DNA from 3 places in the Bradyrhizobium sp. Cp5.3 genome. Region 3 is predicted to be linked to each of the others. Evidence: predicted binding sites of a transcription regulator. Region 3 holds the regulator's gene; each other region holds the start of a gene.

Region 1 (4,148 bases), on a different contig from region 3:
TCGACCTCCTACCTGATCGGCGAGATCATCGTCATTCCGCTGACCGACTACCTGTCGCGGGTGTTCTCCTTCCGCAACATCATGCTGAGCTTCGCGACGCTGTTCGCGGCATTCTCGGTCGCCTGTGCCTTCACCCACGATCTGCCGTCGATGATCGCGATGCGCGGCTTCCAGGGCTTCTTCGGCGGCGTCCTGATCCCGATGGCCTTCACGCTGGTCTTCACCAAGCTGCCGAAGGCCCAGCAGCCGATTGGGCTGGCGATGTTCTCTCTGGCCGTCACCTTTGCCCCGGCGATCGGCCCGACCATCGGCGGCTATCTCACCGAGAATTACGGCTGGCAGACCATCTTCTTCGTCAACGTCGTGCCCACCGCGGTGATGGTGATCACGCTGTTCTTCACGCTGGAGCGCCAGCCGCTGCAGCTCGGGCTGCTGCGTGAGGGCGACTGGTTCGGCATCGCGACCATGGCGGTCGGCCTCGCCTCCCTTCAGGCCGTGCTGGAGGAGGGCAACAAGGACGACTGGTTCGGCTCGCCCTTCATCGTCCGGCTTGCCGTCATCGCGGCGGTCAGCCTGACGCTGTTCATCTATAACGAGCTGGTGGTCGAAAAGCCGCTGCTGCGCCTGCGGCTGCTCACGCAGTGGAATTTCGGCGTCGGCACGATCGCCTCGGTGTTCCTCGGCTTCGCGCTGTTCGGCTCGGTCTATCTCCTGCCCGCCTATCTCGGCCAGGTGCAGGGCTACAATGCCGAGCAGATCGGCAACGTGCTGGCCTGGACCGGTCTGCCGCAGCTTCTGTTGATTCCGCTGGTGCCGAAGCTGATGCAACGGTTCGACACCCGCTACATCGCGGCAGTCGGCCTGCTCTTGTTCGCCGCGAGCTCATTCATGAATATCATGATGTCGCTCGACTATTCCGGCGATCAGTTCTTCGCCCCCAACGTCGTCCGCGCGATTGGCCAGGCGCTGACGCTGGCGCCGCTCTCCGCGCTCAGCCTCGGCAGCGTCGCGCCGCAGGATGCGCCCGCCGCCTCCGGCATTTCCAACATGATGCGCAATCTCGGCGGCGCGATCGGCACCGCCGTGCTCGCAACCATCGTCACCAAGCGCGAGCAGTTCCATTCCAACATCATCGGCCATTCGGTCACGCTCGGCCGCGAGGAGGTTCGCACCCGCATCGCGCAGCTCACCAACTACTTCATGGCGCACGGCGTGCCCGACCCCAACGCCGCGCGCGAGCAGGCGATCATCGCGCTCGGCAAGACCGTCAAGCGTCAGGCGCTGGTGATGGGCTATTCCGACACGTTTGCGGTGATCGGCGTGGTTCTGGTGCTGGCCGCTATCGCCGTGATGCTGATGCGGCGCGTGAAGGGGGCAGCCGGCGGACCGGCGCACTGAGGGCTTCGGTCCTCTCATATCCCTGATTAAACGTTTGCGCGGCCGTCTCACTTGACGGCTGCCTCACTTTGTGTTCCTTATTTGTTCTATCAATTATAGATTGTGGAAGAGGAGCAATTCATGAGCGATGCCCGGGCCGAGACCGTGCCGGCCCAACTCGTGTTCCATGGCGACGACGATACTCCGCATGAATTCATTATTGACCTGTTGCGCCGCGTCTTCGGCAAGTCGGAGAGCGAAGCAGCCTCCGTTGTGGCCGGCATCGAGAAGCATGCGACCGCCGTCTGTGGTCCCTATCCGCCGTCCGTCGCGGGCGCTCTGCTCGAATCTGCGCGGCAGCGTATAGCCTCCGCCGGCCATCCTCTCCTGATCACGAGCGAGACGGCGAGGTCCTGCTGCGAGCTTTGCGGCCAGCCTACCGCGCAATCGGAAGTGCAATTGATGGACCGTACAGTCTGGCTGTGCGCCGATTGCGTGCTTGCGGCAGCAACGGCATCCCAGGAGCTGCCCGAGGAGACGTTCAACTACGCATTCGGCGTCTTGAATTGGCATTTCGCCCACGTCCCGCGCAGCGAGCTCGTGACCACGGTGCGCCAGTTTCCCGGCCACATGCGGGCAGACGTCCAGGCCGCCATCGACAGACTGTTCGCATCACCGGTCCGGCTGTTCGGTCTCGCCGAAGACCGGCGTTACGAAACGCTATCCATGTCGAGATTGATGCAGAACGACAATTTCGCTGTGACGATCGCACCGCTTCAGTACAACGACGTGGACATCGGCGAACGAGCACCGGCCAAGTGCCTTGACAATGGTCTTTGGCTTTGCGCAGCGTCCGGCCTCCGCTACGCGGTGCTTCTGGCCATTCACCGGGAATATAGCCGTGAGATCGGCGTGCGGATCGAGGTCATGGTGCCGGCCGGGGCCGGTGGTGCGGCGCTTGTCCAGCAATGCTTCAGCGCGCTGGAGGACGCAGTGCAGGCCGCGCGCACCTATCGCGGCAAGATCCTCTCGCTCGATACCGATCCCGACTACCGCGGCCGCTCGCGCGCGATTACCGTGCACCGGCTTCCCTCGATCGGGCGTGACGAGGTGATCCTGCCCGAACAAACGTTGCGGCTGCTCGATCGCAACGTGCTGAACTTCGTGGGCACACGAGACATGCTGCGCCACCTCGGGCAGTCGACTCGCAAGGGAATTTTGCTTTACGGACCGCCCGGCACCGGCAAGACCCACACGATCCGCTATCTCGCGACACACTTGCCCGGGCATACGACGCTGATCATCGCCGCGGAGCAAATGGGCCTTCTCGGCGCCTATATGAGACTCGCGCGTTTGCTTCAGCCCTCGATGGTGGTGATCGAGGATGTCGATCTCATTGCCCGCGACCGTGACGACATGGGACCGTGCGAGGAAACCATGCTGAACAAGCTGCTCAATGAGATGGACGGGCTGAAGGAGGATGCGGACATCCTGTTCGTTCTGACCACCAACCGGCCGCGGGACCTCGAGGGCGCGCTCGCGGGTCGTCCGGGTCGCATCGACCAGGCCATCGAAGTTCCGCTTCCCGACGAGAGCGGCCGCAGCAAGCTGGTCCGGCTCTACGGCAAAGGATTGCCGCTCGAGGACGCGATCGTCGCTGAGGCTGCCCGGCGCAGCGAGGGCACGAGCTGTGCGTTCATCAAGGAATTGATGCGGCGGCTGGCGCAGGCCAGCCTCGCGCGCGATGGTGGCAACTCCGTCATCTCCGCCGACATCGACGAGGCACTCGACGACATGCTGTTCTCCGGCGGCCGGCTCAATGCGCGGCTGCTGGGCGGTGCGCAGCGGATGGCGGCGGGGTGAAGCCTGCCGCCATGGCCGTTCAGTCGAGCCTCACGGCGCGCAGGTGAAGCTCGACGCCTCCGTCACCGGGCCGCTCTTGTAGTGCGGCCATGTCGGCCAGCGGCACAGCGGCAGCGCGCGCAGCACTGCGAATGACGGCGCCTCGACCTTCTGCTCGGTGACCTCCAAGTCACCTGGCGCCTTGCCCTTCTCGACCCAGTCGACCAGCACGCTCAACATGTCGACATTGGCCGGCGCGCCGGAGCCGACATGGTCGACGCCCGGTGCGGTGTAGAGCCGCGCGAACTCCGCGGTCTCGGCCTTGCCGAGCTTGCGCTCGACGCTCTCGAAGTAGCGGATGCCGGCATAGGGGCTCTGCGCGTAGTCGGCCATATGCTCGAGCATGATCAGCCGGCTGCCGTGGGCGCGGAAGCGGCTGAGATCGGGATTGGTCGAGTCCATGAGGTTCGAGACCTCGAGCAGCCGCGCCTTGTGCTCCTCTACCTTGTAGGTGGTGACGTCAAGCTTGGGATCGCGCGCGAACACATATTGGATGCCGCCTGCGCCGTAGATCCAGGCGATGCCGTTGTTGGGCACAGGCGGCTGCGCCGGCGGCGCCGTGCCGAGCCACCATGCGACCCAGCCGCCGGTCGAGCCGGCAGCCGGCGTATCCTCGCCCGAAATACCCCAGCCCGGATAGTCGTCGAGACCGTTGGCGAGCGCGAACGGGAATTTGTAGGTCGCATGCAGCGTGTCGATCGCCTTGATCTGCGCGTCAGTCAGGCACTGGTCGCCACTCTGGCCGCTGGCACAGCGCAGCGTCTCGGCCTTGAACGCCGCCTTGCAGGCGACGGGATCCTGCACCAGCGCGTCATCGGAGCCATCGGCCTTGTCGCAAGCCGTACGCACGGCATCGCCCACGAGCTTCA
Region 2 (4,148 bases), on a different contig from region 3:
TAGGCCTTCACTCCGCCGCAACCATTCGCGGAAGCGGAACGTAAAGCCAGTCACGAACACAGCATAATACGGTTCTCTGCATATTGACTACCATTCATGCATATTTTTCCCAAGGATGCCGGAGCTTTACGGCTTCGGCACCTCGAGGCGGAAGCGCGCGGCGCCGCCTTGGCCGAGCGGCTTCTCCAGCTCGGGTAAAATCGTCCTGAGCTCGCTTTGCAACGTGTAGGGAGGATTGACGATCAGGAGCCCGGTAGTGGTGAGTGCGCCGTCGACTTGCGGCGCGACGCTGAATTCGAGCCGCAGGCATTTTCCACTCGGCTTCGCTGCGGCCGCGGCCTGCGCGACGAGCCGCGCCAGTGCGTCGGTGGCACGCCGGCTCTTGGCCGGATACCAGATTACATAGATACCGGTCGGCCACTTCGCGAAGGCTGCCGAGAAGGCTTCGCCCAGCCGTTCGAACTCGTCCTTTGCCTCGAAGGGCGGATCGATCAGCACGAGCCCGCGCCGCTCCTTCGGTGGCACGAAGGCAGGCAGCGCCACCCAGCCGTCGAGATCGACCACGCGGGCCTGTTCGTCGCGCCGCAGCACATCGATCAGCGCCTTGCGCGCCTTCGGCTCGAGCTCGCAGGCGACGAGGCGATCCTGCGGGCGTAACAGGCCGCGCGCGATCAGCGGCGAGCCCGGATAGGCCTTGAGCTCGCCCTTTGGATTGAAAGCGCGGACGATGTCGAGATAGGGCTTCGTCAGCGCCGCGGTCTCGTTCGAAAGCCGCGCCTGCAGCAGCCGCGCGATGCCCGTCAGCCATTCGCCGCCGCGGCGCGCTTCATCGCTTTCGAGATCGTAGAGGCCGGCGCCCGCATGGGTGTCGATGACGCGGAACGCGCCCGGCTTCTCCTGCAGATAAGTGAGGATGCGCGCCAGCACGATGTGCTTGATGACATCGGCAAAGTTGCCGGCGTGAAAGGCGTGGCGGTAGTTCATGGGGCAGGGGCTACTTTGTCTTGCGCGATCCCCAACCACTTGTCATTGCGAGCGCAGCGAAGCAATCCAGAATCTATCCGCGGCGGCAGTCTGGATTGCTTCGCTGCGCTCGCAATGACGGATCTCGCGGCCCTAACCGCCCCGGATCGGCGGCATCGTCACCTGGTCGCGGCGGCAGGCGCGGCGCTCGATCTCCTCGCAGGCGCGGAATTGCAGGTCCTTGCTGAGGCAGATGCGGACCTCGGACAGTCGCGTCCGGTTGCAGGTGACCGAGATCGCCGCATTGCTCAGGCCCGGATTGGCCTTGATGAAGGCTTCCTCGATCTCGGCCGGCGCCACGGTCTTGGCCTGCGACAGGTCGAGAAACTCGGCCGGAATCTTGATCGCCGCGCGCGCTTTCCGGATTGTCTCGAAATAATTGCGGTCGCTGAGCCCGGAGCAGGTGCCGTGCTTGTCCCACTCGTTGAAGATCAGGCCGGGCGCCGGCATCAGGTCGAGCATCGAGGAGACGATGCTGCGGTTGAGTCGCGGCGCCGGCCGCTGGCAGTATTCCGGAAAGCCGCTCTCATATTGCGGCCAGAGCCCGTGCACCACGAAGGAATAGGGCCGGCCGTCGCACTGCATCTGGGAGCGCCCGCCGCCGCGGCCGCGCTCTGCGGCCTCTTCACAGAAGGACGGCGACCACGACAGCGACAATACGTAAAAATCGAATTCGCCGGGTGCGTTCTGCCGCCTGTCCTGTGCCATCGCAGCGCCCGCGAGCGACATCAGCCCGGCGGCCAGCGTGAGCGAGATCATCAGGCGGGAAAACGACTGCAATCTGGAATGAAACATGACGACGCCCCCTCAACTAGACTGTGCGAGGAAGCCTAGCAGGCGACAAGAACATTTCAAGAACAAAATTCGTGGGGCGGCCCGTATCGGAGGCGCCGCCCAGCCCGAATCAGGGCTTTGCCGCGCGGCAGGACGGATTGTAGGCCCAGTTGCGGTCGAGCCCGACCACGCACCATTCGACGCCCTGGCCGAAGCCGGCGAAGCCGCCGTCCTCGATGATCGAGAAATGCACCGTGCGCGCCTTGCCGTCGGTCAGCATGGCCTGGCCCGTGCAGTAGCGGCGCGGAATGTTGTCGGACTGCCAGGGACGGAAGGCGATCTCGTGGACACCGGCGAAACCGGTGATCTTCAGCGGCGAATTCCAGAAGGAGCTTTCCTTCTCCCAGAACTGGGTGGCAATCGTGGGCAGCGCCTTGTCGCAATCGGCGACGCGGCCGTCATAGCGCGGCCCGTCCAGCCAGAAGTTCAGCTCCAGCGGATTGGCGGCCCGGGCCTCGCCGAGCGACAGCGCCCCGAACAGGAGGCCAAGCCCCGCGGCAAGGCGGAGCGATTTCAGGGAGGTCGAGAGGGCGCGCATGGGCAATCCAATAGGCATGGAGGGTCGGACGGTGCCGCGAAGGCCGGAGGAGGTCAAGTGCAGCACGGCAACACTTGTCGACGAGTTGACAATAACGGCGCAGCAGACGGGCCTTCCGTTCTTTTCAGCGTCGTCCAGGCACCGTAAACTGGCCCCAGCCAAATGGAGTGACGGGAATGCGAATCATTGCGGCCGCGGGCCTTTTTGCCAGCCTGGTTATCTCGGGAATGCTGGCGAGCCAGCCGGCGGGCGCCGACATCCTGCCGGTGCCCCCGTTCAAGGGTAACGACACCGGTGGCATCATCGCCTATTCGATGGCGACCCAGGTCGATGCGCGGCAGGTCGCGGTCGATCACTGCGCACGGTACGGCAAGGTGGTCAAATTCCTCGCCGTGCAGGCCTATGAGGGCGGCTACATCTCGTTTTCCTGCCGCTGGGTGCCCTATGGCCCGGCCGAGCAGCCGATCCGCACGCTCTATTGAGGCGTCTTTCGTAAGGCCACGATACTGCCGGGAGCTTCTCGCATGACGCGCAAACTTGCTTTGCTCGGTTCGGCCGTTTGCCTCGCCTTGTCGGCCGGCGCGGCCCGTGCCGACGATCTGCCGACGCGCAAGGCCGGCCTATGGGAGATGAAGATGGTCAGGACCGGCTCGCCGATGCCGGAAATGACCATGCAGCACTGCACCGACGAGACCGTCGACAAGGAGATGAGCAACAACGTCTCCCCGATGGCCAAGCAGATTTGCTCCAAGCAGGACATCAAGAAGACGGCGACGGGCTATGTCAGCGATTCCGAGTGCAGCGTCGCCGGCGTGACCACGACCTCGCATGCCGAGATCACCGGCGATTTCAATTCGGCCTACACGGTGAAGAGCACCTCGCACGCGCAAGGTGGCGTCGCCGGCGCGGCAGGGCGTGATGCCACCACGATGATCGAAGCCAAGTGGCTCGGGGCCTGCAAGCCGGATCAGAAGCCCGGCGACATCGTGATGCCCGGCGGCTTCAAGATAAACACGCGCGACGCCGACAAGCTGAAGAACCTGCTGCCGAAATAGGTGGCGCGCGTCATGGTGGGCCCTGGCCAGCTGGCGAACGTCAAGGCGATGGTATTCGATGTGCAGGGCACCTGCGTCGATTTCTATGAGCCGATCCTGCGGGCTGGCGCCGCTATCAACAGCGAGAAGGGATTGGAGATCGACTGGGCTGCCTTTTCGGCAGAATGGCGTGAGCTGTACCGCGCCGCGATGGACGCGGTGATCGCAGGCCGCAGGAGCTGGTTGCGGGTTGATCGCATCTACCGGGAGGCGCTGGACGATCTCGTCGAGACGCACGGCTTGTCCGATCGTCTGGATGGGGCCGAGCGTGACGAACTGAACAATGTCTGGACGCGGCTTGACGCCTGGCCGGATGCGATCGAGGGGCTGACTCGGCTTCGCCGACATTATCTGACGTCGACGTTGTCGAACGCAGGCATGGCCAGCGTGATCGCCCTGGTGAAAAATGCCGGCCTGCCGTTCGATGCCGTGCTGACGGCGGAACTGGCCAAGAGTTACAAACCTGCGCCGGCGGTCTATCAACTCGCCGTCGACTACCTTGGCTATCGCCCATATCAGATTCTGATGGTTGCTTGCCACAAGTACGATTTGAAGGCGGCTCGCGCATTCGGCATGAAGACAGCCTTCGTGCCTCGTCCTCTGGAGTTCGGACCCGACGCGGCGCCCGACATCTCGCCCGAGAGCTGGTTCGACATCTA
Region 3 (4,148 bases):
TCGCCGTCACGCAGTGGGTTGCGAACCTCCCGGGCGCGGTCGGCGGCATTGCCGCCTTCGGCAACGCGCCATTGGTCGCGGCGAGCATCGGTATCATCCTGATGGGGCTGCTGCGTACGCCCTTACGCTGGTCCGGTGCCCTCGTGCTGTTCATTGCGATCGTCTGGGCGGTGTCCGTGCGCCAGCCGGATATCCTGATCGCCGGCGACGGGCGTACCATTGCAGTGCGCGCCGGCGACGGTCGCCTGCATCTGATCGCGGCGAACAAGGATGCGTTTCTCGCGAAGGAGTGGCTTGCGGCCGATGCCGATCCACGCAGCGCCGGTGACGCCTCGCTCGGCAGCGGCGTGTCATGCGACGAGGCCGGATGCGTGACCCCGCTCGCCGACGGGCGCCTGATCGCCCTGGCGCTGCGCGCCGACGCGCTGTCCGATGATTGCAGCCGGGCCGCGCTGGTGGTGACGGCACGGCCCGCGCCGCCCGATTGCGCGGCGATGGTGGTCGACCGGGATCGTCTGGCAGGACAGGGCGGGCTGGCGCTCATGCGTCGCGGCGACGGCTTTGCGGTGCAGGCGGTGAGGGCGAGGGGCGCAAACCGCCCCTGGTCGCCGGCCGCCGCCGGCGATGGTTATTATGAATCAAATCTCGCGCCACGGCCGGCCACACCGCGCTCCAGGGACGCAACGCCGTCGGAGGCCGACCTTCAGGCCGAGGACTGAAATCGATCGTGTCAGCCGATCGGCAGGCGTGTCACGGTCGGCTGCGGCCTATCGGCGGCCACTTGCGGCTTGTGCTCACCGACCGGCTGGGTCACCGGCAATTGCAGCACGGTTGCGCGCTGGCATTCGACGAGCTGCGTCACCAGCACATACTTGCCGTCCGGGAATTCGATCGCATCATGATGGCGGTCCGGAATGTGCGGATCGACCTTGCCGAACTTGCCGACGCGGGAGTTGATGGTGCGCGTCCAGATCCAGCGATTGTCGTAGCGGACATTGTCGGCGAAGGCGAGCTCCGTCCCCGGCAGCAGGCAGACCGCGACCGAGAGATCGGCTTCCGAAGCGAAGCCGCGTGTCGAGGTGCCGCGGAAGGTTGTCGTGACGATCGTCTCACCGACCTGGGCGGGACGGGTCGCGACGGCATGCAGACTGTAGTCACACATCGCAAGTGCTCCTCATCAGAGATAGCGACCCGTGCCCCCGGAGGCCCAGGCCTCTATCAGGAAGGCTACGATGATATGCGATGTTGAGGGCAAATCTGCGACTTGTGTGCAGACCTGCCGATCACTTTATCTTTTCCACGTTCATCAAGAGCGTTTGGAACAAAGCGCGCTCCTGTGAATTCTTTTATGCTGCGCTTGTCGACATCATTCCTGGATTCATCGGCGCCGCACTACACGCGGCGGAGATCAGTTGCTCCGCACGACGAGCATCGGCTCACGGCTCCGCCGCATGCGCTCAGTACTTCCGGTACAGACCGATCAGCTTGCCCTGAATTTTCACGCGGTTCGGCGGCAGGATGCGCACCTCATAGGCGGCATTGGCGGGCTCGAGCGCGATCGAGGCGCCGCGGCGGCGAAAGCGCTTCAGCGTCGCTTCCTCGTCGTCGATCAGGGCAACCACGATGTCGCCGGTATCGGCGGTCTCGTTGCGCTGGATCAGCGCCATGTCGCCGTCGAGGATGCCGGCCTCAACCATCGAATCGCCGCGCACTTCGAGCGCGTAGTGCTCGCCCGAGCCGAGCATGTCCGGCGGTACGCTGATGGTGTGGCTGCGGGTCTGCAAGGCCTCGATCGGCGTACCGGCCGCGATGCGGCCCATCACCGGCACTGCGACCGGACGCTCGCCTTCGTCCACCGGTGCACTGGAGCCACGCACCTTGCCGAGATTGCCTTCGATGACGCTGGGCGTGAAGCCGCGCCGGCTTCCGGCGGCAGCCTGGAGCTCCGGTAGCTTGATCACTTCGATGGCGCGGGCGCGATTGGGCAGGCGCCGGATGAAGCCGCGCTCCTCGAGCGCGGTGATCAGGCGATGGATACCGGACTTCGAGCGCAGGTCGAGCGCGTCCTTCATCTCGTCGAAGGAGGGCGGCACGCCGCTTTCCTTCAGACGCTCGCTGATGAACCGCAGAAGCTCGTATTGTTTGCGCGTTAACATCTCGACCAAATCCCCCGGTTGATGTCGTTCGATTCCGAGACGCTGAATTCAGCGGCAAGCCGCTAGATGCTCGAAACAAATCATGAACGGACACTATATGTTCGATATGTGTTCCGCAACTGCTTAATTTACCGTGAACGCGACAAAGTTCGCGGAACACGTGTCGCCGTTGCGTTCAACCGGGCAGCCGCAACACCTCGCAAGGCGCGCCGGCGTCGGCCTTCGGCGCGAATGGCGGCCGCACGAGAAGTACCTGTGCCGCAGCGAGATTCGCAAGCAGCGAGGAGTCCTGATGGTTGACGGGCAGCGCAACCAGCGTGCCGTCGTCGCGCACTTCGAGGCGCGCGCGAAGATAGTCCTCGCGCATGTCGTTGGCACTGAGGTCGCGGCCGAGCACGGCGCGCTCGCGGCGGTGGTGAATCACTGCGCGGCCGGCAAGCGCGCGAATCAGCGGCACCGCGAACAGGAAGCCGCAAACGTAGGATGACACGGGATTGCCGGGCAGGCCGATCACGCGCATCGCGCCGAGATGACCGTGCATCATCGGCTTGCCCGGCCGCATCGCGATCTTCCAGAACGACATCGAGATGCCCTCGGCCTTGAGCGCCTGCTGGACCAGGTCGTGGTCGCCGACCGAGGCGCCGCCGGTCGTCAGCAGGATGTCGGCGCCACTCTCGCGCCCGCGGCGGATACCGGCAGTGGTGGCCTCCAGGGTATCGGCGACGACCCCAAGGTCGATCGTTTCGGCGCCTTCGCTGCGGGCGAGCGCGTGGAGGGCGTAGCCGTTGGAGTAGACGATCTGGCCGGGCCCGGGCGTCGAGCCCGGCATCACCAGCTCATCGCCGGTCGCGAGGATCGCGACCTTCGGACGGCGGCGGATGGGAAGGCGGGGATGGTTCATGCCGGCGGCGAGCGCGAGGTCGCGCTCGGTGAGGCGGGTTCCCTTCCGCAGCAGCACGTCGCCCTCGCGAAAATCGACGCCGGCGGGGCGGATGTGCCGGCCGGCAATGGCGGCCTCCTTGATCGTGACGCGCTTGCCCTCAGCGACCGTATCCTCCTGGATCACGACGGCGTCCGCGCCATCGGGAACGACGCCACCGGTGAAGATCCGCACCGCTTCGCCGGCGCCCACCGTCCCCGCGAACGGCCGGCCCGCGGCGACCTCGCCGATCACGGAGAGCTGCGTGTCGACATTGGCCACATCGCTCGCGCGCACGGCGTAGCCGTCCATCGCCGACATCGCCTGCGGCGGCTGCGTACGCCGGGCCGCAACATCGCGCGCGAGCACGCGATGGAAGGCATCGTCGAGCGCGATCGTTTCCTCGGCCAGAGGCTCTGCACCCGCGAGTACGGCGGCAAGCGCATCGGAAACCGGCATGAGGGCCACGGCGAACTCCCGCTACAAATCGAAGGACTGGTCGGCAAGGTTCTAGCCGAGTGGAGGGGCCGAAGCAAAAGGGCTCCGGAAGCGCAGGTCACGCGCACGTCCCTGCGATGTTGACCAGGCGGGAAATCTATTTCTGCAGCAAGAGCCGCACCAACTCGGCCTGCCGACTCACGCCGGTCTTATCAAAAATCCTCGACAGGTGGCTGCGTGCGGTTCCATCGGTGATGCCGAGCCGCTCGGCCGTGGTCTTGCGGCCGTCGCCCTTCACAATCTCGAGCGCGAACGCGGCTTCGGCGCGGGTGAGGCCGTAGCGCTCGCGCAACGCCTCGAGTCTTGCCCGCGCATTGGGCTCGGGGTCGGTGATGAGCAGCATCGCGCTCGAGCGCCAGCCGGAGGCGAGCGGCACGGCGCTCTCCGTCCAATCGCTGCCGACCGGCGTCACCTGCACGTGCAGCGGCATGCGGCCGGGCGGCCGGCGCAGGCTCATCTCGCCGCCGATGCGAACAGGATTGTCGAGGCTGCACGAACCGATCAGCGTCCGCAGACGGCGGCCGTCTTCGCTGTTGACGGCGCTCAGCGCGCCCGCCTCGAGCACGACGCTATCG

What was found. The regulator LexA, encoded in region 3, represses DNA repair genes until DNA is damaged. The targets are predictions, from matches to a motif close to TGTTCNNNNTGTGTTCNG.
Region 1: a site for LexA is predicted at 1,470-1,487, ahead of K289_RS0114490 (ATP-dependent Clp protease adaptor ClpS). Genes of this name have one in related genera too.
Region 2: a site for LexA is predicted at 1,866-1,883, ahead of K289_RS0112955 (ribonuclease T2). Genes of this name have one in related genera too.

The regions. Positions count from the first base shown of each region.
Region 1 is NZ_AUFA01000009.1:115,805-119,952, reverse strand. Features, by position in the region: gene K289_RS0114495 (MDR family MFS transporter) at 1-1,398, shown strand, start outside; gene K289_RS0114490 (ATP-dependent Clp protease adaptor ClpS) at 1,519-3,240, shown strand; gene K289_RS0114485 (tannase/feruloyl esterase family alpha/beta hydrolase) at 3,271-4,148, opposite strand, start outside.
Region 2 is NZ_AUFA01000008.1:152,066-156,213, reverse strand. Features, by position in the region: gene K289_RS0112960 (23S rRNA (adenine(2030)-N(6))-methyltransferase RlmJ) at 127-984, opposite strand; gene K289_RS0112955 (ribonuclease T2) at 1,117-1,818, opposite strand; gene K289_RS0112950 (hypothetical protein) at 1,928-2,395, opposite strand; gene K289_RS0112945 (hypothetical protein) at 2,572-2,877, shown strand; gene K289_RS0112940 (DUF3617 family protein) at 2,920-3,450, shown strand; gene K289_RS0112935 (haloacid dehalogenase type II) at 3,451-4,148, shown strand, end outside.
Region 3 is NZ_AUFA01000003.1:202,697-206,844, forward strand. Features, by position in the region: gene K289_RS0106255 (ComEC/Rec2 family competence protein) at 1-719, shown strand, start outside; gene K289_RS51420 (hypothetical protein) at 731-1,162, opposite strand; gene lexA (transcriptional repressor LexA) at 1,458-2,156, opposite strand; gene glp (gephyrin-like molybdotransferase Glp) at 2,332-3,543, opposite strand; gene K289_RS0106275 (helix-turn-helix transcriptional regulator) at 3,671-4,148, opposite strand, start outside.